Regions from separate parts of the Clostridium neonatale genome, predicted to be linked through region 2. Evidence: riboswitches for the same ligand, from Rfam matches in the RefSeq annotation. Region 2 holds a riboswitch; each other region holds the start of a gene.
What was found. Region 2 has a riboswitch for S-adenosylmethionine ahead of CNEONATNEC86_RS19425 (trans-sulfuration enzyme family protein). Riboswitches for the same ligand answer to the same signal wherever they lie in the genome.
Positions count from the first base shown of each region.

Region 1: linked by a shared signal. The riboswitch ahead of CNEONATNEC86_RS05815 (O-acetylhomoserine aminocarboxypropyltransferase/cysteine synthase family protein) and the one ahead of CNEONATNEC86_RS19425 (trans-sulfuration enzyme family protein) in region 2 are both predicted to bind S-adenosylmethionine.
Region 3: linked by a shared signal. The riboswitch ahead of CNEONATNEC86_RS04585 (methionine ABC transporter ATP-binding protein) and the one ahead of CNEONATNEC86_RS19425 (trans-sulfuration enzyme family protein) in region 2 are both predicted to bind S-adenosylmethionine.
Region 4: linked by a shared signal. The riboswitch ahead of CNEONATNEC86_RS11930 (pyridoxal phosphate-dependent aminotransferase) and the one ahead of CNEONATNEC86_RS19425 (trans-sulfuration enzyme family protein) in region 2 are both predicted to bind S-adenosylmethionine.

Region 1 is NZ_UICR01000001.1:1,284,589-1,292,947, forward strand. It holds rRNA gene CNEONATNEC86_RS05785 (23S ribosomal RNA) at 1-254, shown strand, start outside; rRNA gene rrf (5S ribosomal RNA) at 497-613, shown strand; gene CNEONATNEC86_RS05795 (peroxiredoxin) at 880-1,344, opposite strand; gene CNEONATNEC86_RS05800 (ComEC/Rec2 family competence protein) at 1,645-2,580, shown strand; gene CNEONATNEC86_RS05805 (Nramp family divalent metal transporter) at 2,901-4,154, shown strand; gene CNEONATNEC86_RS05810 (multicopper oxidase family protein) at 4,313-5,917, opposite strand; SAM riboswitch class I at 6,134-6,250, shown strand; gene CNEONATNEC86_RS05815 (O-acetylhomoserine aminocarboxypropyltransferase/cysteine synthase family protein) at 6,487-7,785, shown strand; gene CNEONATNEC86_RS05820 (ArsR/SmtB family transcription factor) at 8,344-8,359, shown strand, end outside.
Region 2 is NZ_UICR01000003.1:258,205-266,563, forward strand. It holds gene CNEONATNEC86_RS19410 (heavy metal translocating P-type ATPase) at 1-744, opposite strand, end outside; gene CNEONATNEC86_RS19415 (metal-sensing transcriptional repressor) at 785-1,051, opposite strand; gene CNEONATNEC86_RS19420 (sensor domain-containing diguanylate cyclase/phosphohydrolase) at 1,247-2,980, opposite strand; SAM riboswitch class I at 3,682-3,792, shown strand; gene CNEONATNEC86_RS19425 (trans-sulfuration enzyme family protein) at 3,911-5,047, shown strand; gene CNEONATNEC86_RS19430 (trans-sulfuration enzyme family protein) at 5,141-6,274, shown strand; gene CNEONATNEC86_RS19435 (CPBP family intramembrane glutamic endopeptidase) at 6,922-7,914, opposite strand; gene CNEONATNEC86_RS19440 (NEAT domain-containing protein) at 8,105-8,359, opposite strand, start outside.
Region 3 is NZ_UICR01000001.1:998,867-1,007,225, reverse strand. It holds gene CNEONATNEC86_RS04605 (ABC transporter ATP-binding protein) at 1-356, opposite strand, end outside; gene rbr (rubrerythrin) at 1,091-1,678, opposite strand; gene CNEONATNEC86_RS04595 (MetQ/NlpA family ABC transporter substrate-binding protein) at 1,995-2,846, opposite strand; gene CNEONATNEC86_RS04590 (methionine ABC transporter permease) at 2,943-3,581, opposite strand; gene CNEONATNEC86_RS04585 (methionine ABC transporter ATP-binding protein) at 3,581-4,546, opposite strand; SAM riboswitch class I at 4,645-4,768, opposite strand; gene smpB (SsrA-binding protein SmpB) at 5,065-5,532, opposite strand; gene rnr (ribonuclease R) at 5,745-7,943, opposite strand; gene CNEONATNEC86_RS21905 (beta/alpha barrel domain-containing protein) at 8,292-8,359, opposite strand, start outside.
Region 4 is NZ_UICR01000002.1:74,045-82,403, forward strand. It holds gene CNEONATNEC86_RS11920 (methionine ABC transporter ATP-binding protein) at 1-616, opposite strand, end outside; gene CNEONATNEC86_RS11925 (MetQ/NlpA family ABC transporter substrate-binding protein) at 763-1,617, opposite strand; gene CNEONATNEC86_RS11930 (pyridoxal phosphate-dependent aminotransferase) at 1,840-3,003, opposite strand; SAM riboswitch class I at 3,103-3,223, opposite strand; gene leuA (2-isopropylmalate synthase) at 3,899-5,569, opposite strand; gene CNEONATNEC86_RS11940 (MntP/YtaF family protein) at 5,936-6,577, shown strand; gene CNEONATNEC86_RS11945 (IS4 family transposase) at 7,346-8,359, shown strand, end outside.

The DNA.
Region 1 (8,359 bases), on a different contig from region 2:
CTGTCCTTAGTACGAGAGGACCGGGATGGACTGACCTATGGTGTACCAGTTGTTTCGCCAGAAGCATTGCTGGGTAGCTAAGTCGGGAAGGGATAAACGCTGAAAGCATCTAAGTGTGAAGCCCACCTCAAGATGAGATTTCCCATAGCATAAGCTAGTAAGACCCCTTGAAGACTACAAGGTTGATAGGTCAGAGGTGTAAGTGCGGTAACGTATTTAGCTGACTGATACTAATAGGTCGAGGGCTTGACCAATAATTAAGTTGTAATACATTAGGAACTATGTGCAATTTTGAAAGAACATTAAGTTCTTTTATAGTAATTTGTTAAATCAAGATTTTAAGCAGATTAGATTTTCAAAAGGAAACTCGACTCGCGTTCGCTCGCTGAGTGCTAATTTGCAACAAAATCGGAGATTTTGGGATTAAGGAAACTCAATCAGGCAAGCTGATGAGTACTAAATTTCAACGAAATCAGAGATTTCGGAAATTTATGTATCTAGTGATGATGGCATAGAGGTAACACTCCTTCCCATTCCGAACAGGAAAGTTAAGGTCTATAGCGCCGATGGTACTGCATGGGAGACTGTGTGGGAGAGTAGGACGTTGCTAGGTAAGTTTAAGAGATAGTTAGAAATAACTATCTCTTTTTAGATTGCAAATAATTTTTATTTATTATTCTTTAGGTATGTTATATATAATATATAACTATACTTATCTAAACACTATCTATGTATTATCTACAAATATAATTTCATAAGCAAAATTGAGTCGCGTTTACTAGCTAGGTGCTAATTATGGGAAATTATGAATAAAGAATAAAATTATGCATAAAGAATAAAAAAGTTATCTTATGATATTAACATAAGATAACTTTTTTATTATAGTGAACATACAAGACCTTCAACATGTCCAGCAACTTTTACTTTTCTATATATTTTTTCAATAGTCATATCTTTTCCGATTACAAAAGTACTTCTTTCTATGCCGAAACATTTTTTACCAAACATGGTTTTTTCTTTTAATACTCCATATAGATTACAAACAACTTCTTCAGTATCAGAAAGTAATAAGAAAGGTAAATCATATTTTTCTATAAATTTATCATGAGATTTTAATGTGTCTCTACTTATACCTATTACTACAGCATCTTTTTCATTAATTTCATCTATATGAGCTTTGAAGTTTTGTGCTTCAAGTGAACATCCAGGAGTATTGTCTTTTGGATAGAAATATAATATAACTTTTTTGCCTGTATAATCACTTAACTTATGTTCCTTTTTATCAGATCCCATTAAAGTAAAATCAGGAGCCTTCATTCCTTCTTCTAAAATTATATTTTCCATAAATATTACCTCCATTCCTATATAATTATTATCTAACAATAATTTATATTTGTAAAGAGCTTTGCAAATTTAATGTTAAATAATGATGTTATGTGGAAATTCTATAGAATAGTTAATTTTCTGATTTTTATGATGTAAAGTAAGAAATTTAGATTAGTTTGTATAAATATAAATTATATAGAAGAAAAAGATTTATTTAATAGAAAAAATAAAGTATAATAAAATAGACACGAACACATGTTTTCATAAATATTACTAAACTTCTATTTAAAGTATATATTTGTGAGTAAGGGGGACTAGATGAGTAAAAATAACAAAAACTTAGAGAACGCTTTTAAGAAGACAATGAAAAAGCATAAAGGAAATAGAAAAGCACAAGTTATAACAATAATAGTGTTTGGCTTAATTGCTTTAGGAAGCTATTTATTTGGAAATGATTTTATAAGTAACAAAGAAATAGGACCAGTTACAGGACAGCTAGAGGTATCATATTTAGATGTTGGTCAAGGTGATGCAATTTATGTTAAAGTAAATGATTATGATATTTTAATAGATGCTGGTCCAAGAAGTGATGTAGAAAAGTTAATGTCACAACTTGAAGAAAAGAATATTGATGATTTTGAAATTGTAATAGCAACTCATCCACATGAAGATCATATAGGTGGAATGACGGATGTATTAAAGAAATATAATGTGGAAAACTTTTATATGCCTAAAGTAAGTAATACAACTAAGACATTCGAATATATGATAAATGCAATTTCTAATCAAGGGCTAAAAATAAAAACTATAAAAGATGGAACTAGCATTGATTTAGGAAGTGGGGCGCGAATAGATGTGTATTCGCCAATAGATGATGCTTATGATGATTTTAATGATTATTCTCCTATTATGAAATTGACTTATGGAGAAACAAAATTAATGTTCACAGGTGATGCGGAAGAATTAGCTGAAAAACAAGTTCTAGAGAAATATACTTCTTCTGAATTGAAATCTGATGTATTAAAATTTGGCCATCATGGTTCAAGTACATCATCAAGTGAGGAGTTTCTAAATGCTGTATCTCCAACATATGGAGTGATAAGTTGTGGTTTAGATAATAAATATGGACATCCACATAAAGAAACTTTAGAAAAAATAAAAAACCATAATATAGAAACATATAGAACTGACACTCAAGGGCAAATACAATTAACATCAGATGGTAAAAATATAGTTTTCAAGACTAAAAAATAATTTTTATTTATTGCCGTATAATAGAAAAATAATATTTTTTTGACCTCGTATATTAATAAATTTAACAATATACGAGGTCATTTACGTACGAAGTAATTGAATCACATAGTTGCATTTCGTTGCTAGAGTACTATAATAATAATGACTATAAAAATTGTTAATTAATAAAGATAATTGCATAATATAAATGAATTGCTAGTTAAACTATTAGTTAATTATCTTGTTAGATTAAATGGCTTTAATATTATTTTAAATAAATTGAAAAGAATATATTTAAGTAGTAAAGAAAGGAGGACTATATGGAGAAGAATATGAAGAATATGAAGAATATAGAAAAAAAAATTTTTAATAAGAATGCTTCAAAATTTAATGGAAAGGAATTTTTAAAATATGTAGGACCAGGAATTTTGGTTACAGTTGGATTTATAGATCCAGGAAATTGGGCATCTAATATTGCAGCTGGATCTGATTACGGATATAAACTATTATGGATGATAACACTATCAACTATAATGTTAATAGTATTGCAACATAATGCTGCACATTTGGGAATAGTTACAGGCTTATGTATTTCAGAAGCAATAAGTGAGTATATAAGACCTACCATAGGTAAAATAATAACATCAACAGCAATACTAGCTGCAATTGGGACTGCAATGGCAGAAATTTTAGGGGTTGCTATAGCTTTAAAAATGCTTTTTAGTATTCCTATAAAATTTGGAGCTTTAATAGCAACAATTTTAATAATATATATGCTATTTTCAAATTCATATAGAAAAATAGAAAAAGTAATAATTGGTTTTGTATCAATAGTTGGAATTGCCTTTATATTTGAGGTGGCTTTAGTTAATGTTGATTGGGGAGAAGCTGCTAGAGGCTGGATAATTCCATCTATACCAAGTGGATCTATACCAGTAATAATGAGTGTGTTAGGTGCAGTGGTTATGCCACATAACTTGTTTTTACATTCAGAAGTAATTCAAAGTAGAAAATGGAATCTTCAAGATAAATCCATAATGGAGAGACAATTAAAATATGAATTTATGGATACATTGTTATCTATGATAATAGGATTTATTATAAATAGTGCAATGGTACTTTTATCAATAACATTTTTCAAAAATAATATTTCAGTAACAGAACTTGAACAAGCACAAGAATTATTGAAACCGTTACTAGGAAATTCTGCGGCAATAATATTTGCGATAGCATTACTTTTTTCAGGAATAGCATCAACTGTTACAGCTGGAATGGCAGGAGGATCAATATTTGCTGGAATGTTCAAAAAATCTTATGATATAGATGATAGAAATACAAAAATGGGTGTATTGATTACAGTTATTTCAGCTTTAATAATAATATTTTTTGTTAACAATCCATTTAATGGTTTATTATATTCACAAATGTTATTAAGCGTACAATTACCAATAACTATTTTTACACAAATTTATTTAACCTCATCTAAAAAAGTTATGGGAGAATATAAAAATACTTTAATTGAAAATATTATTTTATGGACTATTGGTTTGATAGTTACATTTTTAAATATTATGCTAATATTCAGTTATTTATAGAATATATATAACTGAATATTAGCATAATAGTGATATTTTAAGAATTATTATTATAAAAATAGATGAATATAGAAATTAGATTCATATGCAAATAAAATAATAAATGACTGATATTGGTTATACATCAATCAGTCATTTATTTTTTTAAATTTATAGTTTTATTCTACTGGAACAGAATTCTCGATAACTTTAAATGGTCTCATCATATCATTATCTTCATGCTCAAGTATATGACAATGATAAACATAATCTCCGAGCTTTTTAAAATGCATAACAATTGTTGTGACCATTCCAGGCTCTGCTCTTGCAGTATCTTTTAAGCCATTTTCAAAGTCGGCTGGTGGTTCTAAGGCATCTATATCAAACTTATAGTTTCCATTTTCATCAAAATCGTCATCAGTAAAAGTCTTTCTTCCAAGTATCTCAAAATCAACTAAATGAACGTGAATTGGATGAGGAAATTGAAAATGATTAACTAAATGCCATATTTCTATACTGTCTAATTCAGGCTTTTCTGTAGTTGGTTCATGCCACATCCTATCATTTACTAGGTGCATTGTTCTGCCAAAATCGTCTTGCATAGAATCTAAATGCAAGGTTCTTTCCTTACGTGCTAATAAAGGATTAATGTTATGATATGGAAGTAATTGATCAGGAATAACACTTGTATCAGGCTTAGTTAATGGAAGACAAACCTTAAATTTCATGATGTTATTGCTAGCCATAGGAATACCGCCACCTGAATTTTTTAGAATTATTTCTTTGCCAGTATATTTTGAAAAATCTATTATTAAATCAATTCTTTCAGCGGGTTCCAATATGAAAGAGTCAATTTCTTGAGATTCATGCAATAAGGCTAATTCAGTACCTATTTGAGTAAAGGTACCACCATTATCTAAACTAAGAGTATAACCTCTACCGTTTGAAGCATTTAATATTCTAAATCTATATTTACGTGGTTCAACATTAAGGTATGGCCATACCTTGCCGTTTACAGTTGCTACTTCTCCGAAAAATATTGGTATTATTGATGGTTTTGGTAGTTGAGGTGCTGGTGGGTCTTGTTGTGGTGGTGAATCAGGATAGAATAATGAACCATCTCTGTTAAATGTTCTATCTTGAATAATCATCGGTATTTCATATTTACCCGTTGGAAGATTCAACCTATCTTCTAAACTGTCTCTTATAAGATAAAATCCTGATAAACCAGCATATACATTTAACCTTGTTATTCCTATTGTGTGATCATGATACCAGAGAGTACCTCCAAATTGATGATTAGTATATTCATAAACTTCTCTAGTGAACCTTTCACCTACAGTGTCATAATTTTTAGTAAACCATGCTTCAGGATTTCCATCACTATCATCATTTACATTAGCACCATGCAAGTGAACTACAGTTCTTACATCTGGAGTATCCATAGTACCATGGAGGGTATGATCAACTGGTAGTAGATGTTCATCTGGCAGATTATTTATCCATTTAACTAAAATAGGAACATCTCTCATAACTTCTATTGTAGGTCCAGGAAATATTCCATTATATGTCCACATTTTAGTTGGTGGGAATGATCTATGAAATTTATGATATGCTTCTTTCATAACGATTTTATAATATGGTTCTTCTGAATCTGAACAATTACATGAATTAATTGGTTTAGCTATAGATGGTACTGGAAGTGGATCAACAAATGGGGTAATAGTTGAAGGATCAGATGGATCCACTTGAGAATTTGTAGTGAGTTTATCATCTTTATTCAATGATTAACACATCCTTTAAAAAATTATCTTTTGCTTAATTGTTAATTTACTTTTAATATATTATATGTAGTAACATATAATATTGTGTTTTTATAAAATATATATAATGAGTAAAAAAAATGAATAATATAGAAAAAAGTATTGACATATATGAATAAAGAATATATACTCATATCATAGTAATTCAATAAGAATACTTTAATCGAATATTTAATTATTTTATCAAGAAAGACTGAGGGACTGGCCCTATGAAGTCTGGCAACCTGAATTATATATCATTAGTATAGTTTAAGGTGCTAAATCCTGCAGATATTTTTATCTGAGAGATAAGATTGTATAATAATAGAATTTATGCTACTTTCTTATCTTTGAAAGTAGCTTTTTATTATGCAATAAAGATCAGCTTAGTTTTCCAAAAGACCATGGAAGATAAAGTTTTTAATTCTATAAAATTTAAATGTAGTAGATAGTAATTAACTTTTAAATGGATATCTTTATTGTAATAAATCATAGTAATTAAATCATATTTATGTGGTTTAAAATATATTATTAAAACGGGGGTTATATCAATGAGTAGAGAAGAAAGAAAATTAAAATTTGAAACATTACAACTTCATGTAGGACAGGAAAGTCCAGATCCAGCAACAGATTCAAGAGCAGTACCAATATATCAAACAACATCATATGTATTTAAAAATAGTGCACATGCAGCAGCAAGATTTGGACTAGCTGATGCTGGAAATATATATGGAAGATTAACTAATTCAACACAAGATGTATTTGAAAGCAGAGTAGCAGCACTTGAAGGAGGAGTTGCAGGACTTGCAGTGGCATCAGGGGCAGCCGCAATAACTTATGCAATTCAAAATATAACAAAGGCAGGGGATCATGTAGTTGCAGCTAAAACCATATATGGAGGATCTTATAATTTATTAGCACATACACTTCCAGACTATGGAGTAACAACAACTTTTGTAGACGCAGATGAAGTAGAAAACTTTGAAAAAGCTATACAAGATAATACAAAAGCAATATTCATAGAAACACTAGGAAATCCAAATTCAAGTCTTATAGATGTGGATGCAGTAGCAGAAATTGCACATAAACATAAAATACCATTAATTGTTGATAATACATTTGCAACACCATATCTTTTCAGACCAATAGAACACGGTGCAGATATTGTTGTTCATTCAGCAACTAAATTTATTGGTGGACATGGAACATCATTAGGTGGAGTAATTGTAGATTCAGGAAAGTTTGACTGGATTGGATCAGGAAAATTCCCACAATTAACAGAAGCAGATCCAAGCTATCATGGAATAAAATTTGCAGAAGCTGTAGGTGCAGCAGCATATGTAACTAGAATAAGAGCAATTATATTAAGAGATACAGGTGCATGCATAAGCCCATTTAATGCATTCTTATTATTACAGGGGTTAGAAACACTATCGTTAAGAGTTGAAAGGCATGTTGAAAATACATTAAAAGTTGTAGAATTCTTAAAAGATCATCCACAAGTTGAAAGTGTTAATCATCCAGCATTAGAAGATAGTAAATATAATAAATTATATAAAGAATATTTCCCAAATGGAGCAGGTTCAATCTTCACTTTTGAAATTAAAGGTGGTGTAAAAGAAGCTCAAGAATTTATTGATAAATTGGAGATCTTCTCATTACTTGCTAATGTTGCAGATGTTAAATCTCTTGTAATTCATCCAGCAAGTACTACACATTCACAAATGAACGAAGAAGAATTAAGAGAAAGTGGAATTAAACCAAACACAATAAGATTATCAATTGGAACAGAACATATTGATGATATAATTTATGATTTAGAACAAGCGTTTAATAAAGATATTGTGTAGAATCAGAGTTTAGTGAGAAATAACCGAAATTCAATATATGATATGCTCGATTGTAGGGAAATTCCAGCTAAAAATTCTAATGGCAGAGGCTGCGCCCAAAAATGTTTGCTCCAAAAAGCAGGTTTTCGGACAAACAATTTTGGAACAGCCTCTGCCAAAGAATTTAAAAGCTGAAATTTCCAATACAATACTACGCATATTCATATATTGAATTTCTTTGTTTTCTCTAAAACCATAGATACCTAATTTATTTTTGTTATAATTTATGCTTGACTCAAAAAACAAATGTGTTTTTGACAGAATTAAGATGTTAATGTACGTTTATTACATTCTAAAAAAATTCTTGCTTCATTTTTTAAGCAAGCGAGCCCAATTTGAGAACTTTATTTCGGTTATTTCACTATAAACTTACTACATCCCTTATTTATGTTGTGCAATACATCTTTAAAGATTATTGACAGAGATAAAATAAAAGAATATTATAAAAATAACAATTCGATAAGTATCAAACTGTTATGCAAAGATAGAATTATGATGTACAATTTTTATGGAGGAACTATGGATTCAAAGGAAT
Region 2 (8,359 bases):
GATTCCAAATAATCCATAGACAAATGCTGCTAAAGTACTAATTGCAATTAAAGAATCCATATTAGGACTTAGTTTGAATAAATTCTTAATTCCTATTCTATAAAACTTATATCCTATTATCATTACAGGTAAAGTTAATACTACTTGTATTATTGCAAAATTTAATGGATTCATCATAGAATCAATAATATGTGGAAGCGGCATACCAACCATGTGACCCATAGTTATAATTAAAAGTGGAACTGTAAAAATTAGTGATACTATAAATCTAATTAATAGCACCTTACTCTCTTCCATCTTTTCTTTTCCTTCTGCTTTTTCCCCTTCTTTAACTAACTTATAGCCTGCTTTATCTACTGCAGCCTTTATTTCTCCATAGCCAACTTGATCTTCATCTATGCTAACAGTAAGCTTTTCAGTTGCAAAATTAACAGATGAACTGTTAACACCTTCTACTTTTTGTGCAGCTTTCTCAACTCTATTTGCACATGCTGAACAAGTCATACCTTCTATTTTAAAAGTATAAGTCTTTAGATTTTTCTTTACTCCATATCCAGCTTTAACAACGGCATTTTCTATATCATTATCACTTAGTTTATTTTCATCAAAAGATACATTTAAAGATTCTGTAGCGAAGTTAACATTTGCCTCCTCAACACCATCTAACTTTCCTATAACCTTCTCAATCCTATTTGCACATGCTGAACATGTCATTCCTTCTATTTTTAAAGTTTTCTTATTCATAAATCGCTCCTTTCAGCTAATCGATACTAGTTATCTTACTTTATTTAGATAAGATTTTTTCTAGCACTTTGTTAAACTCTTCAATCTTTTCTTCTGGATTTTCTGACATACATGCATCTTTAACACAGTGTCTTAAATGCCCTTGTAGTATTGTTACATCAGCTTTTTTTATTAACGATTGAACCGCCATCAATTGATTTGCTATGTCAATACAATATCTATCATCTTCTATCATTTTTATTATTCCATCTATTTGCCCTCTGGCCGTTTTTAATGATTGTAATGCTTTCTTTTTTTCATCATTCATATTATACCTCCCCACCCCCCTGAGGGGGGTTTATATGAATTATTATAGATCAATTTTTTTATTTGTCAATGATTAGTTTTATCATTAAATTAATCTTTATTCTATTTTTATTAATATTCTGTAAAGTTACACAAAATAAAATAGAGTTAGCTATATATTTTAAAATTTAATATATAAATAACTCTACTTTATTAACTACGCACTCTCTAAACATTCTATGAACACTTTCACTATATTCGGATCAAATTGCTTTCCCGAATTCTTTTTTAACTCTCTAATTGCTTCATCTTTAGATAAGGCATTCTTGTAAACTCTATTAGTAGTCATAACATCATAAGCATCCGCAACGCTCACTATTCTCGCTATAAGAGGTATCTTGTCCTCTTTAAGTTTCAGCGGATATCCATTTCCATCCCATCTTTCGTGATGAGTTAATACACCTTTAGCTACACTTTCTAGATGATTTGCAGCTTTAATTATTCTATATCCCTTTTCTGTATGACTTTTTATAATCCCAAATTCTTCTTCTGTTAAATTATCTAATTTTAATAATATCGACTCATTTATCCCTATTTTTCCTATATCATGCAATTTTGCTACTAATATAAGCTCATCCATAACTGAAAGTGGCAATGATAGTCTTTCCCCTATTTTTATGGAATTTTCAACAACCCTCTCTGTATGTGCTTTAGTTTCTAAACTTTTTTCCTGCAATGTAGCCTGTAATGATGATATTACTGAGCTATTAAAACTATTTTTTTCTAATAATTTTTTTCTATACACCATATCTTCGGCTTCTTTTAAAGTATCATATATTGATTTATCTAAATCATAAGTAACTGAATATCCTAAAGCTATACTTATTTTTATTAAATCATGTTTATAATTATTGCAGCTATCTATTATATTCTTTATTAGAGTTTCACACTCATTTTCTTTTGCCTTTGGAATTATAATAGCAAATTCATCTCCACCAATTCTAAAAATTAGTTCATTCCCTTTACAAACATCTTTTAAAACTTTAGTTGTTAATTTTAATAGCTCATCGCCTTCTTCATGACCTAATGTATCATTAACTATTTTGAGGCCATTCGTATCTCCCATTATTATACCCATAGGTAAATTTTCTTCTTTAAATATTTTCTTTGCTTTTTCTTCAAAACATGTCCTGTTGTATACTTTAGTTAAAATATCCGTATAACTTAAATACTTTAATTTTTTTTCTATCTTTTTTCTATCAGTTATATCTAATAATAGCCCTATTATTCCACTTACTTCATTATTATCATTTAAAACTGGTGTCTTAATGATTTCCGTGTATAAATTTTCTCCATTCCCTAATTCTATTTTCTCTTCTTTTTTTACTGTTTTTTTAGTTTCAAAAACTTTTTTATCTTCTTGAATAAATCTATTCTTTGACTCACATATCGATTCATTTAACGGATTCTTATTTTCTATTATGCTTTCCTTATCTTTGCTAAGTAAATCATCAAATTTCTTATTAGTATACAGATATCCTAATTCTCTGTCTTTATAAAAGATTCCAGCTTGAAGCGAATCTAAAATCATTTCAGTAATACTTTCTTCTTTAGATATTATCGGAATATCTATTCCCGCTATTCCTTCTAATTTCCCATTATCATCTATCAATGGAAATACCGTAGAATCTACTTTTATTCCTTCATTTGTGTATCTCTTCTCTTTTACAGTAGACATACTATTCAATGCTTTACTGCACATTTCATTACTTTTATCAGCTATTTCTTTTCTGTATAAATCTTCTTCACATAACCCTATAATATTTCCCTTTTTTATATTATTTATATCTATATATCTCTTATTTGTATATATGAAGCGTAAGTCTTTATCTTTTATCCATATAGATTGCGGGACTGCATCAACCAAAAGCCTAAATATTTTTATATCCATAAATACCTCCTTCACACTAATTAATATATAATCCATATTATGATTATTAATGTAAATCGTCCCTTAAACAAATCATACCAAACATAATATTTCTCAATAATATCTAATTCTATATTATATAAATTATAACATTATACTATATCAATCAAAACTACTAGATATTACTTATTATAATATACTAAAAATACATAAAACAAATCTTCACTAATAAACCTTTGTTTTATGTATTTTACATATTTAAATATACATATATTCATTATAATAATCTTTTTTTAATAAAGTTTCAATTTTATCCATGTATTTTTCACATTTTACAAAAGTAAATTTATGAATAAACTTACTTTTAATCTCTAATCCCTCTCTTGAATTATCTTTTAACAATCTATATGTAGTCAATGCCAGCATTTTAGCTATAGCTATATATCATCGATTAATTCAATAATTTTTTCTTGAACTTTATCCATAATAAATTTCTCCTATAAATGCTTTAAATTATATCATCAGTTTTAACAGTGTCCAGTATTATCTCTTTTTTTATTTTTTAGATATTAATATATTATTTGGAAGCCAGTTAAATAAATTAATAGTATTTAATTTATATATTATTATAATAATTCATATAATTCCTATTATATTTCTATAAATCATTGACAGTCAAAATAATACATGTATAATATTAAATAACAAATAAATATTTATTACTCTTATTACGAGTGGTGGAGGGACTGGCCCTATGAAACCCAGCAACCTGATAAACTTTCATTTAGTTTATTGTGGTGCTAAATCCTGCAGGTTTACCTGATAGATAAGATTGTCATTGTTATTTATGTACGCATAAGTCACTTCTTATCTCGAAGTGACTTTTTTTATTACACTTTTAAGCGCGCAATGTAATAAAATTTTAATTTAATTATTAGGAGATGATATTTTATGAATATAGAAACACTTTCAGTACAGGGATCGTCAGGCGGAGATGAAAAGACAGGAGCTATAAGCTTTCCTATTTATCAAACTGCTACATTCAAACATTTAGGACTTAATAAAAGTACCGGTTACGATTATTCTCGTGATACAAATCCAACTAGGGAAGAAGTAGAAAAAACTGTAGCTAAATTAGAAAAAGGTATAGGTGCAATTGGCTTTTCTTCTGGTGTTTCAGCAATTGTCTGTTGCATTCATCTTTTTAAATCTGGTGATCATATAATATTATCTGAAGATTTATATGGTGGAACTTTTAGACTGTTCAATGAAACTTTTAGTGATTTTGGAATAACCTATTCTTTTGTAGATACTACTAATACTTCTAATATAAAAAATGCTTTGAATGAAAATACTAAAGCGATATTTATTGAAACACCATCCAATCCTACTATGAGAGTAACTGATATAAAGGCAGTTGGCAAAATCTCAAAAGATAATAATATACTCTTAATTGTTGATAATACATTTCTAACCCCGTACTATCAAAAACCATTAACACTAGGTGCTGATTTGGTCATACATAGTGGCACAAAATATCTAGGAGGACATCATGATTTATTGGCTGGCTTCATTGTTGGCAATGATAAGAATTTACTTGATAAGCTAAAAAGAACACATATGTCAATTGGAGCAACTCTCTCTCCATTTGACTCCTGGCTACTTCTTAGAGGAATAAAAACCCTTCATATAAGATTAGATAGAGCTCAAGAAAATGCGCTAAAATTAGCAGAATTCCTAAAATCAAATTCTAATGTTAGCAAAGTATTATATGTGGGCTTAAAAGACTTTAATGGATATGATGCTAATCTAAAACAAGCCACTGGTTTTGGTTCTACATTATCATTTAGGATTAAGGACAAGTCATTGGTTCCAAAGATATTAGAGAATGTCAAAATAATTAAGTTTGCTGAAAGTCTTGGAGGTGTAGAAACACTTATAACTTATCCATTTACTCAAACTCATGCAGATATTCCTGAAGATATAAGGCAACGTCTAGGAATAGACGAATATCTACTAAGATTGTCTGTTGGTATTGAGAATGTTAATGATTTAATAGATGATTTACAAAATGCCCTTAATTCATAGAAATAAAACTATATTTTATTTCCTATATATATAAATCTAATATCAGAAAATTATAGTCTATAAAATAAATTACTAATTAAATGAGGTGCTAAAATGAATTTTGGAACAAAATTAATACATGCAAGTGGAGATATAGACAGCGCCACTGGTTCTGTAAGTACTCCAATATATCAAACATCAACATTTCATCAATTTGATATAAATAATTTTGGAAAATATGATTATTCTCGATCTGGAAACCCAACACGTGATATTCTTGAAAATTTAATTTCTGAACTTGAAGGAGGTGTAAGAGGATTTGCTTTTGCTTCAGGAATGGCAGCAATTTGCTCAGTTCTTTCACTTTTTTCTGCTGGAGATCACATTATAATTTGCGGTGATGTATATGGAGGTACATATCGTGCTGCCACTCAATTATTTTCTAGATTTAATATCGAATTTACATTTGTAGATGCATCAAATATAGATGAAATCGCTAATGCATTTAAAGGAAATACTAAGGGCTTATATTTAGAAACGCCATCAAATCCTTTATTAAAAGTTACAGATTTAAGATTTGCTTCTAATATAGCTAAAGCTAATAGATGTATTACAATAGTTGATAATACATTTATGTCTCCTTATCTACAAAGACCTTTAGAACTTGGTGCAGATATAGTAGTTCATAGTGCAACAAAATTTCTAGGCGGACATAGTGATGTTATCTCAGGACTAGTTGTAACAAATAACGATGAAATTGCTAATCAAATATATAAAATACAAAATACTTTCGGTGCTGTCCTTGGACCACAAGACTGCTTCTTGCTAATAAGAGGAATTAAAACATTAAAAGTAAGAATGGATGCACTTCAAAATAACGCCTATAAATTAGCAAAATGGCTTAATGAACAAGATGAAGTCGAAAAAGTATATTATTTAGCTTTAGATTCTGCTGAAGGAAAAGAGCTTCATTTTTCTCAAGCATCTGGCGCTGGCGCCGTTTTGTCATTTAAATTTAAGTCTTTAGAAACAACAACTTATTTTTTAAATCATGTGAAAAATGTAGCCGTAGCTGTAAGTTTAGGTAGTGTTGAAACTATTGTTTCATATCCTGCAAAAATGAGCCATGCTTCAATTCCAGTTGAAAAAAGAAATGATTTAGGTATCACAGATACATTAATAAGAGTATCTGTCGGCCTTGAAGATATTGAAGATTTAATAGCTTCCTTCAAAGAAGCTATTGTTTAGAACATAAATATATTCTGTAGAATCAGAATTTAGTGGATAACAACCGAAATTCAATATATGATAGGCTCGATTGCAGGGAAATTTAAGCTTTTAATTTCTTAATGCAATACTACGCCTATCATATATTGAATTTCTTTGTTTTGCTCTAAAATCATAGATGTCTAACTTTTTTTAGTTATAATTTATGTTTTTAGGAATATTACAAGTCTAAAAATATAGTTTTCAATCACTTGTAATAATTTAGGAAGCTACTTATAAAACACCGGTATCCACCAATAAATAAGCAAAGATCCGAATTGCAGCATAGCTGCTCTTCTTATAAGTGCACATTTGTAAGAATTTAAATTCATATATTTATAAAAATATATCTGGATACTCAGAGTTTATATGGAATAAAGAAATAAAGCATTTATGTTGGCGGTGTCTTGCATTGAAAAATGAAGCTTTAAAATTTTTCATCAATGATTGTTCCAAAATTGTTTGTCTAAAAACTTGCTTTTTGGAGCAAACATTTTTGGGCACAATCATTGATGGTTAAATTTTTAGCTTCATTTTTGTAGCAAGCGAGCCAACATAAATGCTTTATTTCGGTTGTTATCCACTAAACTTTGATTCTACGTCCTTTATTTATATTTTCAACAATATATTTAAATATTAAAAAATATAAAGTTTATTAATATAAATGCGACATAAAAAATTATATAACCTATTGACCATTTATTAAAAAAACAATATCCTAACCTTTTTTTGAATGAAAATATCTTATTATTTTCCCTCACCATTAATTTAAAATCATTCTTATATTTATTAATAAAAATTATTAATCCTATAACACCACCCATAATAATTATAGTTGAAATTATTGAAGATAATATTTGATTGTATCCTGAAATACAACTTATCACTGTAGCTATTGTATTATTGAACATATGGATTATAATTGCCGGAACTATGGAATCTGTTTTCACAGTAACAAATGCTAATAATATTCCTAGTAATAATGGTGTCATAAATTGAACTAAATTTAAGTGAAACATAGCAAATATTATTGATGTAAAAATAACAGCTGTAAATTCTCCATGTTTTTTCATAGACTTTAGGACTATTCCCCTAAATATTATCTCTTCTAAAAGTGGTCCTAAAATACATATGTACAAAATGTATATTACTTGCATTGACATACTAGATGGGAACGTGAAATCTGGTGCTGGTATTGTTAAACCAATAATTTGTATTATTGTTGAATAAATCAAATAGATCCCTGTGCTTACTAACAGTACTCCCCCAACAGATATCATTCCTAATGGTATTATACTTTTTGAGTATTTTACTTTTTTAAATATATCTCTTTTTATACTTAAGTTAGCTGATTTTAATCCTATTATTATAACTAATATATCTACTAATATACATGGCACTATTCCTAAAACTATATTCAAAAATTCTTTATCTAAAATAAGTGAAGAATTCTTACTTATCATTGAATAAATAACTAATATAATTTGCGATAATATCACCAGAAGCTGAGGTAGTAATCCTAAGATAATCATAAGCCTAGTACACTTGCCTGCTGATTCCTTAATATGATCCTTTAAAATTTCGCTTTTTGTTGCAAGTTGTTCTTGAAAATCATCTATCATTAAATAAATCCCATCCCTTCTTTAGAAGCAATCTTATAATTTATATCTTTATATTATATCACATAGTCCCGATATATTCCTACTAACTCAATTATAGACAAACTTTAATTATATATAATCAAACTTTAAGAGACAGGAATTTATCACAACAAAATTCCTGTCTCTATATCTTACAATTTCTATACTATTTTTATTCAGCAATTACTTTTCTAAGTTTGTTTTTTCTCTTCTTAATTATTAAATAAATTACTCCACCTACGCTAAAGTTCATTATTGTAGAAAGGACTGCTGTAATAATTGCTATTTTCCATACATTTACTTGATTATTTGAGTTATTATTGTTTAAAGATGATAATTTTTCAGATAAATTAGTTACTCCCTCTACAATATCCTCATCTTTTTCTATAGTTCCTTCTTCAACTAATAGTAATGTATCTTCTAATAA
Region 3 (8,359 bases), on a different contig from region 2:
TCTTCTATTATTCTAGACAATAATTCTCCAGTATTATTATTATCAAAAAATGAAAATTCAAAAGACTGAAACTTTGAGTATAAATCTCTTCTCATTTGCCTACAAATCGTAAGTGCAAATTTATCAAAGAAATATTCTTTTACATATCCAAATATCCCTTGGGTAAACGCCAATACAGCAAATATAGTTAGAAATCCAAACAAATATTTTTGCTCATTACCTAAAATAATGTCATCTACAAATATCTTTTGTAGATATGGATACGATGAGTCAATACAAATACAAACTATCATTGCAATTATAGGAAGTATTGTTAATCTACATTCCTTCAAAATATAATTTCTAAAAAAATTCATTAGTTTTATTCCCCCTTTGATTGTCTACTAAATTTTTGTCGTAAAAAAAAGCACAGCTATTACTCATAGCTGTGCTAGTCCAATAAAATAGTAATTAAGATTTAAATCATATTAATTACACAATATTATACCTCCATTTAAAATGCATCACAGATGAATAACTAAAACTATAATATTTAATTTTCATATTTAAATATAATATTTTTACCATTTTCACTGCTTTGCTTCAATTATCTTTTCTAGTACTAGTTATATAAAAATTATAATTTTATGCAAAATAAAAGCGCAGTTACTTACAACTGCGCATACAATCTCTAAAAAATATATTTCAAGTCTTATTTTATTAAAATAATCACAAAATATACACTCCAGAAGGCATTACAGATGAATAAGTAAAAAAATTATATTTAATTTTAATATGTCTTTCAAATCTATTACTCATTTTCATATTTTTACCTCCTTTTGATTTTTTTGCTTTTACAAAATATATCATAACTCCATATTTTTATTAAGTCAATATTTTTTTAAAATTTTTAATAATAATTTTTAATTTTTATTGCTTTTTAGGTATTATAAATTTAATACATGGTCATATTTAGCTAAAAATTATATTATCAAATGCCACCTCATCAATAGATTGTCCAACAATATAATTTCTTAAAAAATAGGAAAGCCCCCATATATTTATATGGGGGGCTCGTACACAAATTTAATAATTTATGTTTATATTATTTTTAATAATTTTCTACAAATACTTCAAAGTATGATTGTGGATGTGCACATGCTGGGCATGCCATTGGTGCTTCGGCACCTTCATAAATATAACCACAATTATTACATTTCCAAAGTACAGTTTCGTCTTTCTTAAATACTTTATCTTCTTCAATATTTTTAGCTAATTTATTATATCTAATCTCATGGTGATTTTCTACTTTTGCTATTTGTCTATATACAGCTGCTATTTCTGGATATCCTTCTTCATCTGCAATTTTTGCAAATGTAGGGTATAAATCAGTCCACTCTTCATTTTCTCCACTTGCTGCTGCCTTTAAATTCTTTAATGTGTCATCATAAAGAGCTACTGGATAGCCTGCTGTTATTTCAATTTGTTCTCCTGAATAATCATTCTTTAAGAACTTATAAAATCTTTTTGCATGCTCTTTCTCATTTTCTGCTGTCTCCATGAAAATGTTGGAAATTTGAACATACCCTTCCTTTTTAGCAACACTTGAATAATAAGTATACCTAGTTCTTGCTTGACATTCTCCAGCAAATGATTTCATTAAATTTTCTGCTGTTTTGCTTCCTTTTAAACTTTTCATGTAAAACCCTCCATTCTAAATCCATATATATCTATATATGTTTACATTTATATTATATCACTTATAAATTTTTTTTCTATATCTCAACTTAATTTAATTATTTTATATTTCTTGTTGCTTTCTAATAATTAGCCATTTTATATTTTTTATCTTCTGTGACTTCTTTTCCAAGCCACGTTGGTACAGTAAAACTTTCTGCTTCCTTTTTAGATTCAAACTCTATTTCCCCATAATATTAATACACTGCATTTATCTGCAGAATCAGAATAAAAAACAGCTTATGTAAGATTTAACACATAAGCTGTTTTTATATAATCTAGAATGCTGGAACTACTGCTCCATCTGGATATGTTTCTTCAATATACTTCTTAACTTCATCTGAATTTAATGCTTTAACTAAAGCTTGAATCTTAGGTAAGTTTTCATTGCCTTCTTTTACAGCAATTATATTTACGTAATCAGATTCTTTACCTTCAAGAATAATTGCATCAGTAGATATATTAAACCCTGCTGGTATTGCATAGTTACCATTAATAACTGCTGCATCAACATCTTCTAATGCTCTTGGAACAGATGCTGCTTCTAATTCTTGGAATTCTATCTTCTTTTCATTTTTAGTTATATCTTTTGGAGTAATTAATTCTCCATCTGGAATTTCAATTAATCCATTAGCTGCTAATAATTTTAATGCTCTAGCTTCATTTGTAGCATCATTAGGAATTGCTATTGTTGCGCCCTCTTTTAATTCATCTAAGCTCTTTATAGTATTAGAATATAACCCCATTGGTTCTACGTGAACTCCTCCAACTGAAACTAATCCTAAGTTCTTTGATGAATTTTGTTCATCTAAATAAGGCTTATGTTGGAAGAAGTTCGCATCTAAATCTCCTTCTGATACTGCTGTATTTGGTTGAACGTAATCATTAAATTCTGTTATTTCTACAGTATATCCTTCTTTTTCAAGTAAAGGTTTTGCTGCATCTACGATGCCTTTATGTGGTTCTGGTGTTACACCAATTTTTATAACTTTATCATCTCCACTGTTTGATGCTTCTGTTTTAGCTCCATCACTCTTTGTTCCTTCATTTGAAGCTGTCCCCCCACAACCTATTAAGCTTAATGCAAGTACTCCTGCTAATATTGATGATATAATTATTCTTTTTTTCATATTTGATACCCCCATTTAATCAATTCATATTTTACAATGCACAATTCACAAATCAAGTAAAAATTTAAGTTAAAAGCACATTGTACTAATTTAATTTTATTTTGATAATTTATTGTAGAAATAGTTTCCTAAAAATTGTAGTAATTGAACTACTATAATAAGTATTATACAAGTTACTACCATTACATCTGTCTGGAATCTTTGGTATCCATATCTTATTGCTACATCACCAAGTCCTCCTCCACCAATAGCCCCTGCCATAGCTGAATAACCAACTATGCTTATTATTGTTAATGTTATTCCTGACATTATTGATGGTATAGCCTCTTTTAGCATAACTTTAAATATTATTTGGAAATTTGAAGCTCCAAATGCTTTAGCAGCCTCAATAACGCCTTTATCCACTTCTCTTAATGAAGATTCAATAACTCTTGCAACAAAAGGTGCTGCTGCTATTGTAAGTGGAACTATCGCTGCTGTTGTACCAATTGATTTACCTACAATAAATCTTGTTAGTGGTACTATTATTACCATTAATATAACAAACGGAAAACTCCTTAATGTATTTACTATAAAATCTAAAATATTATATATTATTTTATTAGGTTTTAATCCATCATTTGCTGTGACTGTTAGAAGAATTGCTGGTATAAATCCTAATATTACTGCAAAAATTGTTGATGTAAAAACCATGATTAGTGTTTCTTTTAATGCATCTAATACTATCTCACCCATTAATTAAGCACCTCCAATAAGATTTCTTTACCTTCAAGATACTTAATAACAGCATCCTTGTCTTCTTCTTTTATATTTATTACAAGCCCACCTAATACATTTTGTCTGAATTTTTCAAGTTTACCCCAAACTATTGAAAAATCTATATTTAATTCTCTAGCCATCCTAGTTATAAGGGCATTTTCTGAAGAATCACTTGGGAAAAATATTTTAATATTTACTCCATCTTCAGGTAATACCTCATCATCTTCTTCACCTAAGAATTTTTTAAGTGATTTTCCTGGTTGTAAAAATACGTCCTCAACTTTACCTTCTGCTCTAATTTCGCCACCATCTATTAAAGCTACTTTTTCACATATTTCTTTTATTACTTCCATTTGGTGTGTAACCACTACTATGGTTATTCCAAGTTCTTTATTTATTTTCAAAAGTAATGCCAAAATATCTTTTGTTGTTTTTGGATCTAAAGCTGATGTTGCTTCATCACAAAGTAATACCTTAGGTTCTAGTGCTAGTGCTCTTGCTATTGCTACTCTTTGTTTTTGTCCACCACTTAATTCTGATGGTTTATTTTTAACTTTTTCTTCTAGTCCAACTAATTTAAGAAGCTCTAAAACTCTAGTCTTTATTTCTTCCTTACTGTATCCCCAAACTTCAAGAGGAAGAGCTACATTATCAAAAACGTTCTTTCTTTGCATTAGATTAAAGTTTTGAAAAATCATTCCTAAATCTTTTCTAAATTTTCTAAGTTCATAGCTGCTTAATGTAGAAACTTCTTGTCCCATTACATTTACTGTTCCTTCATTATATCCTTCAAGACCATTTATACATCTTAATAGTGTTGATTTACCTGCACCACTATGCCCAATTATTCCGTAAATTTCCCCCTGCTTTATGCTTATTGAAATATCTTTTAAGACTTTAGTTTCCCCAAAACTTTTAACAACATTTTTTATTTCTATCAAAGCACTTTTCCTCCTTGAAGCTGTTTTTGAATTATCGCGATAAAAACAAAAGCGCTAGAGAATAAACCTCTAGCGCATAAAACACTCATTAATTTACTCTCTCATCTACCAGTTTTAAATATAAAAACTGCAGGAATTAGCACCGTATATAATTGGAAAATGAGCCAATCTATCGGTTGCTGGGCTTCATCGGGCCAGTCCCTCCGCCACTCTTGATAAGACTATATATTTAATTTAGCTTCTGTCTGTTATTATAAATATATTTTTTTCATCTGTCAAACAACACCTGAAATATTACTTATCACCTTTTAAAACTTTTTCAATATATATAGTTTTAAATTATCCATTTATCACAATATATTGCTATTTATTGACTACTCTCATAAATTTCTACAATATATTTATTAAATTAATAATTCAATTCGCAAAACTTTTAATTTTTAAGTAATTGTTTACTAAATAAAAATGAATATAAATGCTTCTAAAAAGCCTATATTCATTTACATAATTATAATTTATTATCTATACTTTTCTTTAATAGCTCTGTCAATATCTCTCTTATGAGCCTTTTCCAGCATAGCATCCCTTTTATCGTAATTTTTCTTACCTTTACATATACCTAGTGCAACTTTAACTCTTCCTTGTTTCAAATATAATGATAATGCAATTAATGTATATCCATCCCTAGATACAAGCTCATCAAGTCTTCTAATTTCTTGTTTATGAAGTAATAATTTTCTTTCTCTAAGTGGATCAACATTAAATATATTTCCTTGTTCATATGGAGATACGTGCATATTTTTTATGAATACCTCTCCATTGTATATATCAGCATAGGAATCTTTGAGATTCGCTCTTCCATTTCTTATAGATTTTACTTCTGTTCCTACTAACTCTAATCCTGCTTCTATTGTTTCTTCAACAAAATAATCATGTCTTGCTTTTCTATTTTCAGCTAATGTATTTGAATTTTTCTTTCTTACCATTTTTATCACCTTCTACTTCGGTTAAAATTTCCCTAAATAAAATTATATTATAGCTAGAAATTTTAATCAATTAAATCTTTATAGCTATAATGTCTATTAAATATTCGATTATTTTTCTATTGTCAAATCTTCTTATAACATTTAATTATGCCAGCATCCATTATTTATTATATTGAAGTGGCTGGCATATTAAGGTATTTATATTATATTATTTATTCTTCTATGTTTTCTTGCTCATGCATTATTTCATTTTCTTCATCATCTAAAGTTTTACCTTCTTCTTGGGTAATCTTAAAGAAAATTTCTCTATTATCTATATCTACATGATCACATTGAACTTTTACTTTATCACCAAGCTTATATATTTTTCTAGTTCTTTCACCAATTAAAGATAATTGACTCTCATTATAAACGTAATAATCGTCGTCTAAATCTGTAATATGAACTAATCCTTCTATTGTATTTGGAAGTTCAACAAATACACCAAATGATGTAACCGAAGATATAACTCCTTCAAATTCTTCACCAATTCGATCTTGCATATACTCAGCCTTCTTTAAATCATCAACTTCTCTTTCTGCATCTTGTGCTTTTCTTTCCATTTCTGATGATTGTTTTGATGCCTGACCTACAATATTTTTAAGTTTATTTACTCTCTTTTCATCAATTTCACCATGAAGATGCTCTTTTATGATTCTATGAATTTGTAAATCAGGATATCTTCTTATTGGAGAAGTAAAATGACAATAATATTTAGCAGCCAAGCCAAAATGTCCTGTACATTCAGGTGCATATCTAGCCTGCATCATTGAACGTAATAATAATGTACTTACTACGGTTTCCTCATTTTTACCCTTTACTTTCTCTAATATTTCTTGGAACATCTTTGGATGAATATCCTCTTTCCAATGAATTGTATAGCCTAAATTATAAATAAATTCTTTAAATTTAGCCAATTTCTCTTCATCTGGATTTTCATGAATTCTATATACAAAAGGCATATGTGTCCAAAACATATGCTCAGCTACAGTTTCATTAGCTGCAAGCATAAATTCTTCTATCATTCTATTTGCAATTGCCCTTTCGTAAGGCTTTATTTCTATTGGCTTTCCAAGCTCATTTAAAACAATCTTAGCTTCTGCTATTTCAAAGTCAATAGCTCCTCTTTTTTCTCTTTTTGTTCTTAAGATAGTGCAAAGTTCTTCCATAAGTTTAAAGTCATCATATAAATAATCATATCTCTTTATCAATTCTTCATCATGATCTCTTAACATTTTAGTTACATCTGTATATGTCATTCTTTCATTTGTCTTAATTACAGATTCAACAATCTCATGATCTACAACCTTACCTTTTGAGTTTATTTCCATAAAGCATGTAAGTGTAAGTCTATCAACCTTTGGATTTAATGAACAAATTCCATTTGATAACTTTCTAGGCAGCATTGGAATAACTCTATCTATTAAATAAACAGAGGTAGCTCTTTTTAACGCTTCTCTATCTAATGGATTATTTTCTTTTACATAATTAGTAACATCAGCTATATGAACACCAAGTCTGTAATTACCATTTTCAAGTTTTTCTATAGATACTGCATCATCTAAATCTTTTGCATCTTCACCATCTATAGTTACCATTCTTAACTCTCTTAAATCTCGTCTTCCCTTAAGCTCTTTTGGATCTATTTCCTCGGAAATACCATCAGCATACTTTAAAACTTTATCTGGGAACTCCTCTGGAAGTCCATTTTTCTTGATTATTGTTAAAATATCAATTCCTTTGTCACCTTTTTTACCTAGAATTTCTGTTACGACACCTTCTGGCTTTCTTCTTTCAGCTGGATATTTTGTTATTTTTACAACAACTACATCACCATCTTGCGCACCATTTCTATCTCTCTTTGGTATATATATGTCTCTTGAAATTCTAGTATCTTCTGATATTACAAATCCAAAGTTTCTTGAATCTTCATATACGCCAATAACTTTGGTTACATTTCTCTCTAATACATCTACAATCTGACCTTCTCTTTTTTTAGTATCTGTATCTTCTCTTGTTACTTTTACTGCTACTTTATCACCATTCATAGCATCTCTCATAGCATTGCTTGGTATAAATACATCTTTCTGTCCTTCTTCATCTGGAATAAGAAAACCAAACCCTCTTTGATGTACTTCTAAAGCTCCAATAACAAGACCATCATAATTATTTATCTCTTCTTTTCCTGCAACTTTATATCTATCTCTTTTGGTTTTTACTATTAATCCCTCTGCTTCCATAGTTCTTAATGTCTTTTTAAATGCTTTATATTCATTCGGTTGTATATCAAATACAGCGCATAATTCCTCTAAATCCATAGGACTATAAGCTGTTTCTTTCATAAAGCTTACTAGTGTTTGTTTAATTCCCATAATGATTCCTCCTTTAAAAGGCATTATTTTACTATTTATAATTTAAATTTCTTAAACATTATAAATATTCTTTTATATCTATATACTACCACAATAACATCTTACTGAATATATCTCCATTACTATTCTCTCTGCTATAAATAATATTATTATGTCTATAATAAATAATAATTTATTATGATTTATTAATTTAGTATGTCATCTTCATTATAAATTATAGCCATTATGTATACTTTCTATAAAAAAAGTTATCATTATTCCTATACTACTTAAAATATATAAAAAAGCGATAATAATAAATCAGAAAAAACTAATCTATAATCATCACCCTTACTTCTCACCTAATTTTCAAATTATATTTTTAAGATCACTTTTGATTAAATTCATTTTATCTATTTTCACTTCTTCAGGAAACT
Region 4 (8,359 bases), on a different contig from region 2:
TCTTTGCCACTTCCATTTCATGAGTTATAAATACAATAGTAATATTTAGCTTATCATGTATATCCTTTAATAGATTAAGTATTTCTTCAGTATTTTCTAAATCCAATGCTGATGTAGCCTCATCACACAAAAGCACTTCTGGATTGTTAGCAATAGCTCTTGCAATACCTACTCTTTGTTTTTGCCCGCCACTTAAGTTTGCTGGATATACTTCTTTTTTTTCTTCAAGTTTAACTAAGCTTAGTAATTCATTGATTCTTTCATTTCTTTTATCTTTTGGATAATTATTTGCTTTTAAAACGAACTCTATATTTTCATATATTGTCTTTCCACTTATTAAATTAAATTGTTGAAATATCATTCCTATTTTTAATCTTTTTTCCCTAAGCTTGCTTCTGCTTATATTAGTTATATCTTCATCATCTATAATTACTTGTCCTGATGTAGGTTTTTGAAGTAAATTTATTACTCTGACAAGTGTACTCTTTCCCGCTCCACTTAATCCAACAATTCCAAAGATTTCACCTTTGTTTATTTTTAGATTCACATCTTTAACCGCTTGCACTTTTTTTCCTTTTATTTTAAATTCAACATTTATATCTTTTAATTCAATCATTCTTATCACCACCCATATAATTTTTTCTAGCTTACAATAATATTGCCATTATCGTAAGCTAGATTTCTGCATTAATATGATAATATTACTTATATTTTAGTTTATATTACACTCTAATATAATTTAAAATTTTTTTCTTAATTATATTATTTCCACCATTCTGGTTTAGAAAAGTCTTTAAACTTACTGTTTTCTATTGCTGTTTTAAAATCATCTGATTCTATTACTTCTAAAAGATCTTTTCCTAGTTCTTTATCTAAATCTTCTGTTCTAACTGCTACTACATTTTTATAATTTTCTGTTAATGGCTCTACAGCTAATGCTTTGCTATAATCAAAACCTGATGCAAATGCATAATTTCCCGGAACAAGTGCAGCATCTACACTATCTAAACTTCTTGCAAGTTGAGCACCTTCAACTTCAACGAACTCAATATTTTTAGTATTTTCTGCAATATCAAGTGTACTTGCTTTTGTTGCATCAACATTATCTTTTAACTTAATTAATCCATTAGCACTCAACACGTTTAATGCTCTTGCAAGATTTGATGCATCATTTGGAATAGCTATTTTTGCACCATCTGGAATTTTGTCAATTGAATCATATTTTTGTGAGAACATACCCATTCCAAGTGTTGGTACAGTTTTAACAGCTGAAATATCTAAATTATTATCAGCGCTAAATTTCTTTAAGTATTCTGTATGCTGCATTAAGTTTGCTTGAATTTCTCCATTATTTAAAGCTTGATCTGGTTGAATATAATCACTAAATTCCTTTACTGTGATTTTATATCCCTTTTTTTCAAGTAATGGTGTAAACACTTCCTTAATCATATCTCCATAAGGACCAGGGCAAACACCTACAATAATATCCTTTGAACTTCCACTTGAAGCTTGGTTATTACTCTCTGTACTTTTATCCTTTGCTCCTCCGCATGCAATTAAACTAATGCCTACTGCTGTTATTAATGATAATGCTCCTAATTTTTTTAAAATTTTCATATTTTATTCTCCCTATAATCTTCACTAAATTATTATTGCTTTTTATTTTTTAATTATAATAATTCTTATATAATTAGTCATATTTATTTTGATTTTTTATTTATATATTGTGATTTCAATGTACTTTCTTTTATTCTTTACCTTTTCTTGAAATCACAATATATTGTTATATTTTATTTATCAGAATCTTAATTTAAATTACACCTACATTTATATATTAATTTACTTTTTCATATAATTTTTTAAATTCTCTAATCTTTTAAGTGCTTCTCTAAGAGTTGCTTCTGTTTTGGCAAAATGTAGTCTTATATAATTATTAACATTGCCTCTAAAGAAACTTGATCCTGGAACTGCTGCAACTCCTATTGTTCTTGCAAGCCATATACAGAATTCATAGTCATCTTCATATCCAAATTCTGATATATCAACCATAACGTAATAAGCACCTTGTGGTTCAAAATACTTTAATCCTATTTTATCTAAACCTTCTAAAAAGAATTTTCTTTTCTTATCATATAGATCTGTTAATCCATCATAATAATCTTGTCCAAATTCTAGTCCTTTAACAGCTGCTTCCTGAAGTGGCGCTGCTGCTCCAACTGTTAAGAAGTCATGAACCTTCTTACATTGTTCTATCACTTCTTTGCTTGCAATTATATATCCAAGTCGCCATCCAGTAATTGAGTATGTCTTTGATAATGAACTACATGATATTGTTCTTTCAAACATTCCAGGAAATGAAGCTATGTAAGTATGTTTATATGGAGGATATACCAAATGTTCATACACTTCATCTGTTATTACAAAAGTATCAAACTCTATGGCAAGATCTGCAATGTACTGAAGTTCTTCCCTTGTAAATACCTTTCCTGTTGGATTTGATGGATTACAAAGAACAAGTGCTTTTGGATTTTGCTCAAATGCATGTCTTAATTCATCTTTATCAAATGTAAAAGTTGGTGGTTTAAGCTCAACATATATTGGCTCAGAACCTGAAAGAACTGTATCTGCTGTATAGTTTTCATAAAATGGTGAAAATACAATTACTTTATCATCTACATTACAAACACTCATCATTGCAGCCATCATTGCTTCTGTACTTCCACATGTAACTACTATATTTTCTTTAGGATCAATATGAATTCCCATAAACTTTTCTTGCTTAGCTGCAAGCTTTTCTCTAAAATTTTGTGCTCCCCATGTTATTGAATATTGATGCGGTCCTTCATCTGCCACTTCTTTTAATCTATCTGTTATTTCTTTTGGTGGATCAAAATCCGGAAATCCTTGCGATAAGTTTATAGCACCACATTCTTCAGAAACTCTTGTCATAGCTCTAATGACTGATTCTGTAAATCCATCTAATCTTCCACTTAATTTTGCCATATATATGCCCCCTTCTAATACTATCAAGTTACTAAGAATTAAATAAAAATAAAACGCCAGAGAATAAACTCTAGCGTAATAATCACCATAAAATTCATCCTCTTATCTATCAGTTATAAAAAATAACTGCAGGAATTAGCACCATTATATATAGTAAATGAACTAATATATCGGTTGCTGGGCTTCATAGGGCCAGTCCCTCCACCACTCTTGATAAGTTATATATTCAATTGTTAGTTGATGAATTTAGTATATATTTATTTTCTTAAAATGTCAATATATTCTTTAGATAAATTTATAATATTAACTTATTTATTCCATAATATAAATATAAGATATACTAAGTTTAAAGTAAAATAATCAAAATAAAGCACTTATATGGTGCTCACTTGTTACAAATAATGAATCTAATAATTTAAACATCAATGATTGTACCCAAAACTGTTTGAGTCATCTAAAATCAGACAAAAAATTTTGGAACAATCATTAATGTAAAAATTCTATAGCTTTATTTTTGAATTTAAGACACCCATGAGCCGAGAATCTAAATCTTGTATTTGGCTCGAATCGCTAGCATTTATTATGTAATAAGCGACTCTATAAATTACCAGAATTGTATTTTCACGCATGAACAAAAGAAACTTAGTATTTATGATTTTATAGAAAACAAAGAAATTCAATATATGAATATACGTAGTATTGTATTAAAAATTGGAGTTATTAAATTCTTAGACAGAGGCTGTTCCAAAATTGTTTGTCCAAAACTTGTTTTTTGGAGCAAACAGTTTTGGGCACAACCTCTGTCTTTTGAATTTTTAACTTCAATTTTCCTACAATACGAGTATATCATATATTGAATTTCGGTTGTTATCCACTAACCTCTGACACTCGTAATTTATTTACTGTATAAACGGTTGATTGCACTTAGCATTGCCTTAATAGATGCTCTTGTAATATTACTATCTACACCAACACCAAATGTTTTTTCTTTATTATCATTTCTTTGCATATAAACATAAGATGCTGCCTTTGCTTCAGAACCTGTACTCATAGCATGTTCATTATAATCAATTATTTTAACATCTATATCAATATTTTTTCCTATAGCATTTTTAAATGCATCAATAGGCCCATTACCTATACCTTCTATACTTCTAGCTTGTCCATTATAAACAACATTCATATTTACTTTAGTATCATTATCCCCATTAGTTTCAGAATAATCAAAGAACTGACATTTATCAAGCTTTAGAGCATCTTGTCTTTCTAGATATTCACGAGTAAATGCATCCATAACTTCAGTAGGTGAAACTTCTCCTTTTCCTTCTGAAATCTTTTGAATAACATCTGCAAACTCTTTCTGCATAGTCTTAGGTAGCTTAAATCCATAGCAATGGTCCATTACAAATGCCACTCCACCTTTACCTGATTGACTGTTAATTCTAACTAATGCCTCATATTCACGGCCTAAATCACTTGGGTCTATTGGTAAGTATGGAACCTGCCATATTCCATCATGTCTTTCTTCATACTTCTTCATCCCTTTATTTATAGCATCTTGGTGAGATCCTGAGAACGCTGTAAATACTAAGTTACCTGCATAAGGATGTCTTACATGTACAGGTATTTTAACGCATCTTTCATATACTTCTACTATTTCATCAATATTTTCAATATTAAGCTCTGGATTTACTCCATGCGAAAACATATTATAAGCCACAGTTAAAATATCAACATTACCGGTTCTTTCTCCATTACCAAGAAGTGTTCCCTCTACTCTATCTGCACCTGCAAGAAGAGCAAGCTCAGCATCAGCAACACCTGTACCTCTATCATTATGTGGATGAACACTTAATATGATTCTTTCTCTGTCTTTAAAATGCTTAGACACCCATTCAATTTGATCAGCATACACATTTGGCGTATCCATCTGTACAGTTGATGGTAAATTTATAATTATTTTATTTTCTTTAGTAGCTTCCCATACATCTGCAACTGCATCACAGATTTCAAGAGCATACTCAACTTCTGTTCCTGTAAAGCTTTCTGGTGAATATTCAAGTACTATCTTTCCATCAAATTTTTCTACATATCCCTTTACAAGTTTAGTTCCTTCAACTGCAATTTGCTTTATTTCTTCCTTACTCATATTAAAAACAACATCTCTTTGAAGAACTGAAGTTGAATTATATATATGAACAATAGCTTTATTTAAGCCTTTTAAACTTTCAAATGTTTTTTCTATAAGGTGAGGTCTTGCTTGTGTTAAAACTTGTACATAAACATCATCCGGAATAAGATTTTCGTCTATTAATTTTCTTAAGAAATCATATTCAATTTGTGATGCAGAAGGAAATCCGACTTCAATTTCCTTAAATCCAAGCTTAACAAGTAAATTAAAAAATTCTACTTTTTCTTCCACAGTCATAGGATTAATAAGTGCTTGATTCCCATCTCTTAGATCAACACTACACCAAATTGGTGCCTTCTTTATTTCATTATTTGGCCATGTTCTTTCCTTATAGTTTATTGTTTCAAATCTCTTATACTTTTTATAATTTAACATTTTTTGCCCCCCAAAATATATTTATTATAAAGCTCTTTCCACATGCATTTTTAAATCGCAGATATAGCCCCTCAACCACTCCACGTATCTTCATAATAAATATAATCGTTCTATCTACGGTGTTATTAACCCCACAAGAATCACTCCTTTGTATTTTGAATATTAAGTGTATTTTAACACACCGATGAAGGTATGTAAATATTTTATACAAATAGCCATCACTTTTTTAATATATAACCTGTTATTTTATAAAATTCATAACCTTTTTATAAATATCAACATTTTTTTTCTTTATAATTAAGTTCCCTTTTATGCTTAATTTAATATACTAGCAATATAGCAATTATTTTAGGAGAAAAAGAAAATATGAATTATTTTTCGCCTATTTTACTTACCATTACAGCATGTTTACCTATTATAAGTGCTACTCACAATTTAAAAGTAAATTCAATATCCATCCATAAATCAAGTTCTACTTTTATAAGTATACTTGTAACTATTGGAACATTTCTTTCTATGCTTTTAGGTAATTTAATTAGTATTCTATTAGGTTCTTATATATCAAATATTTTTGGAATTGTATTACTGTTTATCATAAGCATATATTTTCTTTGTGAATATAAAAGACATCATGAATATTTCTTAGGATATGATACATCATTTTATTATGAAACTAACCTTAAATATAAAAATATACTGGAAAATCCAAAATGTTTAGATAAAAATAATTCTAAATTAATTGATATTCCTAAAAGCATTCCTTTTGCATATGCAATTGTAATAAACAGTTTTTCTTTATTTTTTAGTGCAGGAGTAATTCATATAAATTTGGATTTATGCTTGATTTTTATTTTTTTATTTTCTCTACTTTCATTTTACCTTGAATGTTTCATAATTAAGTTTAAATTCTTTAGATTTATTTTAAGATATAACATTTTGATTACTGGAATTCTATTACTCATAATGAGTATATATGAGTATGGTTTAATATTTCATATCATTTCTTAAAATTGTATGCCTCACAACAAAAATAAATGACGTACTGAGTTTAGTGTGAATAACCGAAATAAAGCTCTTATGAGGTGCTCGCTTGCTAAAAAAATGAAGCTAAGAATTCAAACATGCAGACTTGCACCCACAAATGTTTGCTCCAATATAAAATTGGACAAACAATTGTGGGTGCAGTCTACATGAAGAATTCTAAAGCTCAATTTTTGAATGCAAGACACCGCACACATAAGAGCTTTATTTCTTTGTTTCATCTAAATTCAGAGTATCCGTATTATTGCTGCTATACATAAATACATTTTAAAATTAAGGATTAGTTATTTATAGATATTAAAGATTTAAAAAGTTAATATTTCACCATTTTTTAAAAGATATAGATTTATAAATATCAGAATATAAATCCTTACGAATGTGCACTTATAAGGAAACCTATTCATCATTATATGAATAGGGGCTATACTGCTAAGTTCGTACCTCAGCAAGCATTATATGCCAAAGAGCAGCTATGCTGTAATTCGGAACTTTTCTTATATATTGGGGAATACTTGGATTTTATAAATAGCCACATAAATTATAACTAAAATAAATTAGATGTCTATGATTTTAGAGAAAAACAAAGAAATTCAATATATGAATACCCGACTCACATTCGTTCGCTCAATGTCGTCAACTTAAGAAAATATAGAAAATTTAATAAAAAACACTTGACAATAGGTAAAAAAATGCAGCCTCGCTATAGATATTAAATTTATAGCGAGGTTTGATTTTATGAAAAATATTAAATTACTATCACAAATTTTAAAACGAACAAATAAATTAATTGTTTCAGATGAATATAAGCAGTCATATAGTTTAGGAAATTCTTTTTCAAGGAAAAGAAAACTATCGTTTTCTAATGTAGTTTATTTAATTTGTTCTGTATTACGAAAGTCTATACCTTTAGAAATAGATAATTTTATTGAAAATCATACATGTTTAAACTTTCCTAATATATCAAAGCAAGCATTTTCTAAAGCAAGACAAAATATTTCACCTGAAGCCTTTAAAGAACTATGTAGATTATTTGTTGATTCTTTTTATAATTCAAAAAAGAAATTGAATAAATGGCATGGATTTAATATTCTTGCAGTTGATGGAACATCTATACAAGTTCCTGATACTATTGAATGTGGTAAATACTTTGGAGTAAGTAAAAATCAAAATAAAACTCAAACAGCAGTTGCGACGGCATCAGCCTTATATGATATATTAAATGATATTATAATTGATGCTTCAATAACTAAATTTAAAACTAGTGAAAGAGAATTAGCAAAACAACATCTAGATCAAATCAACAATGAAAAATTATCAAAAAACAGTATTGTAATATTTGATAGAGGATACCCTTCTTATGAGATGTTTGACTATTTAGATACTAAAAATATGCTTTTCTTAATGAGAGTACCATCATCATTTAAAACAGTACAAAATATTGATTCCAATGATTGTATTTTGGAATATAAAATAAAGAGAAAATACAGAAAATTGCGTGTTATAAAAATAGAGCTTTCAAACAACATTACAGAAATATTAGTCACTAATATTTTTGATGAAAACATTAAATATGATGAATTTAAAGAGTTGTATTTCCTTAGATGGGGAGTCGAAAGTAAATACAAAGAGTTAAAAAGTAGTATTCAGATAGAAGAATTTTCGGGAACAAAACCAATTTCTATAGAACAAGACTTTTTTGTTTCTATTTATTTATCAATGGTTGTAGCTCTTATAAAAGATGAGGCCGAT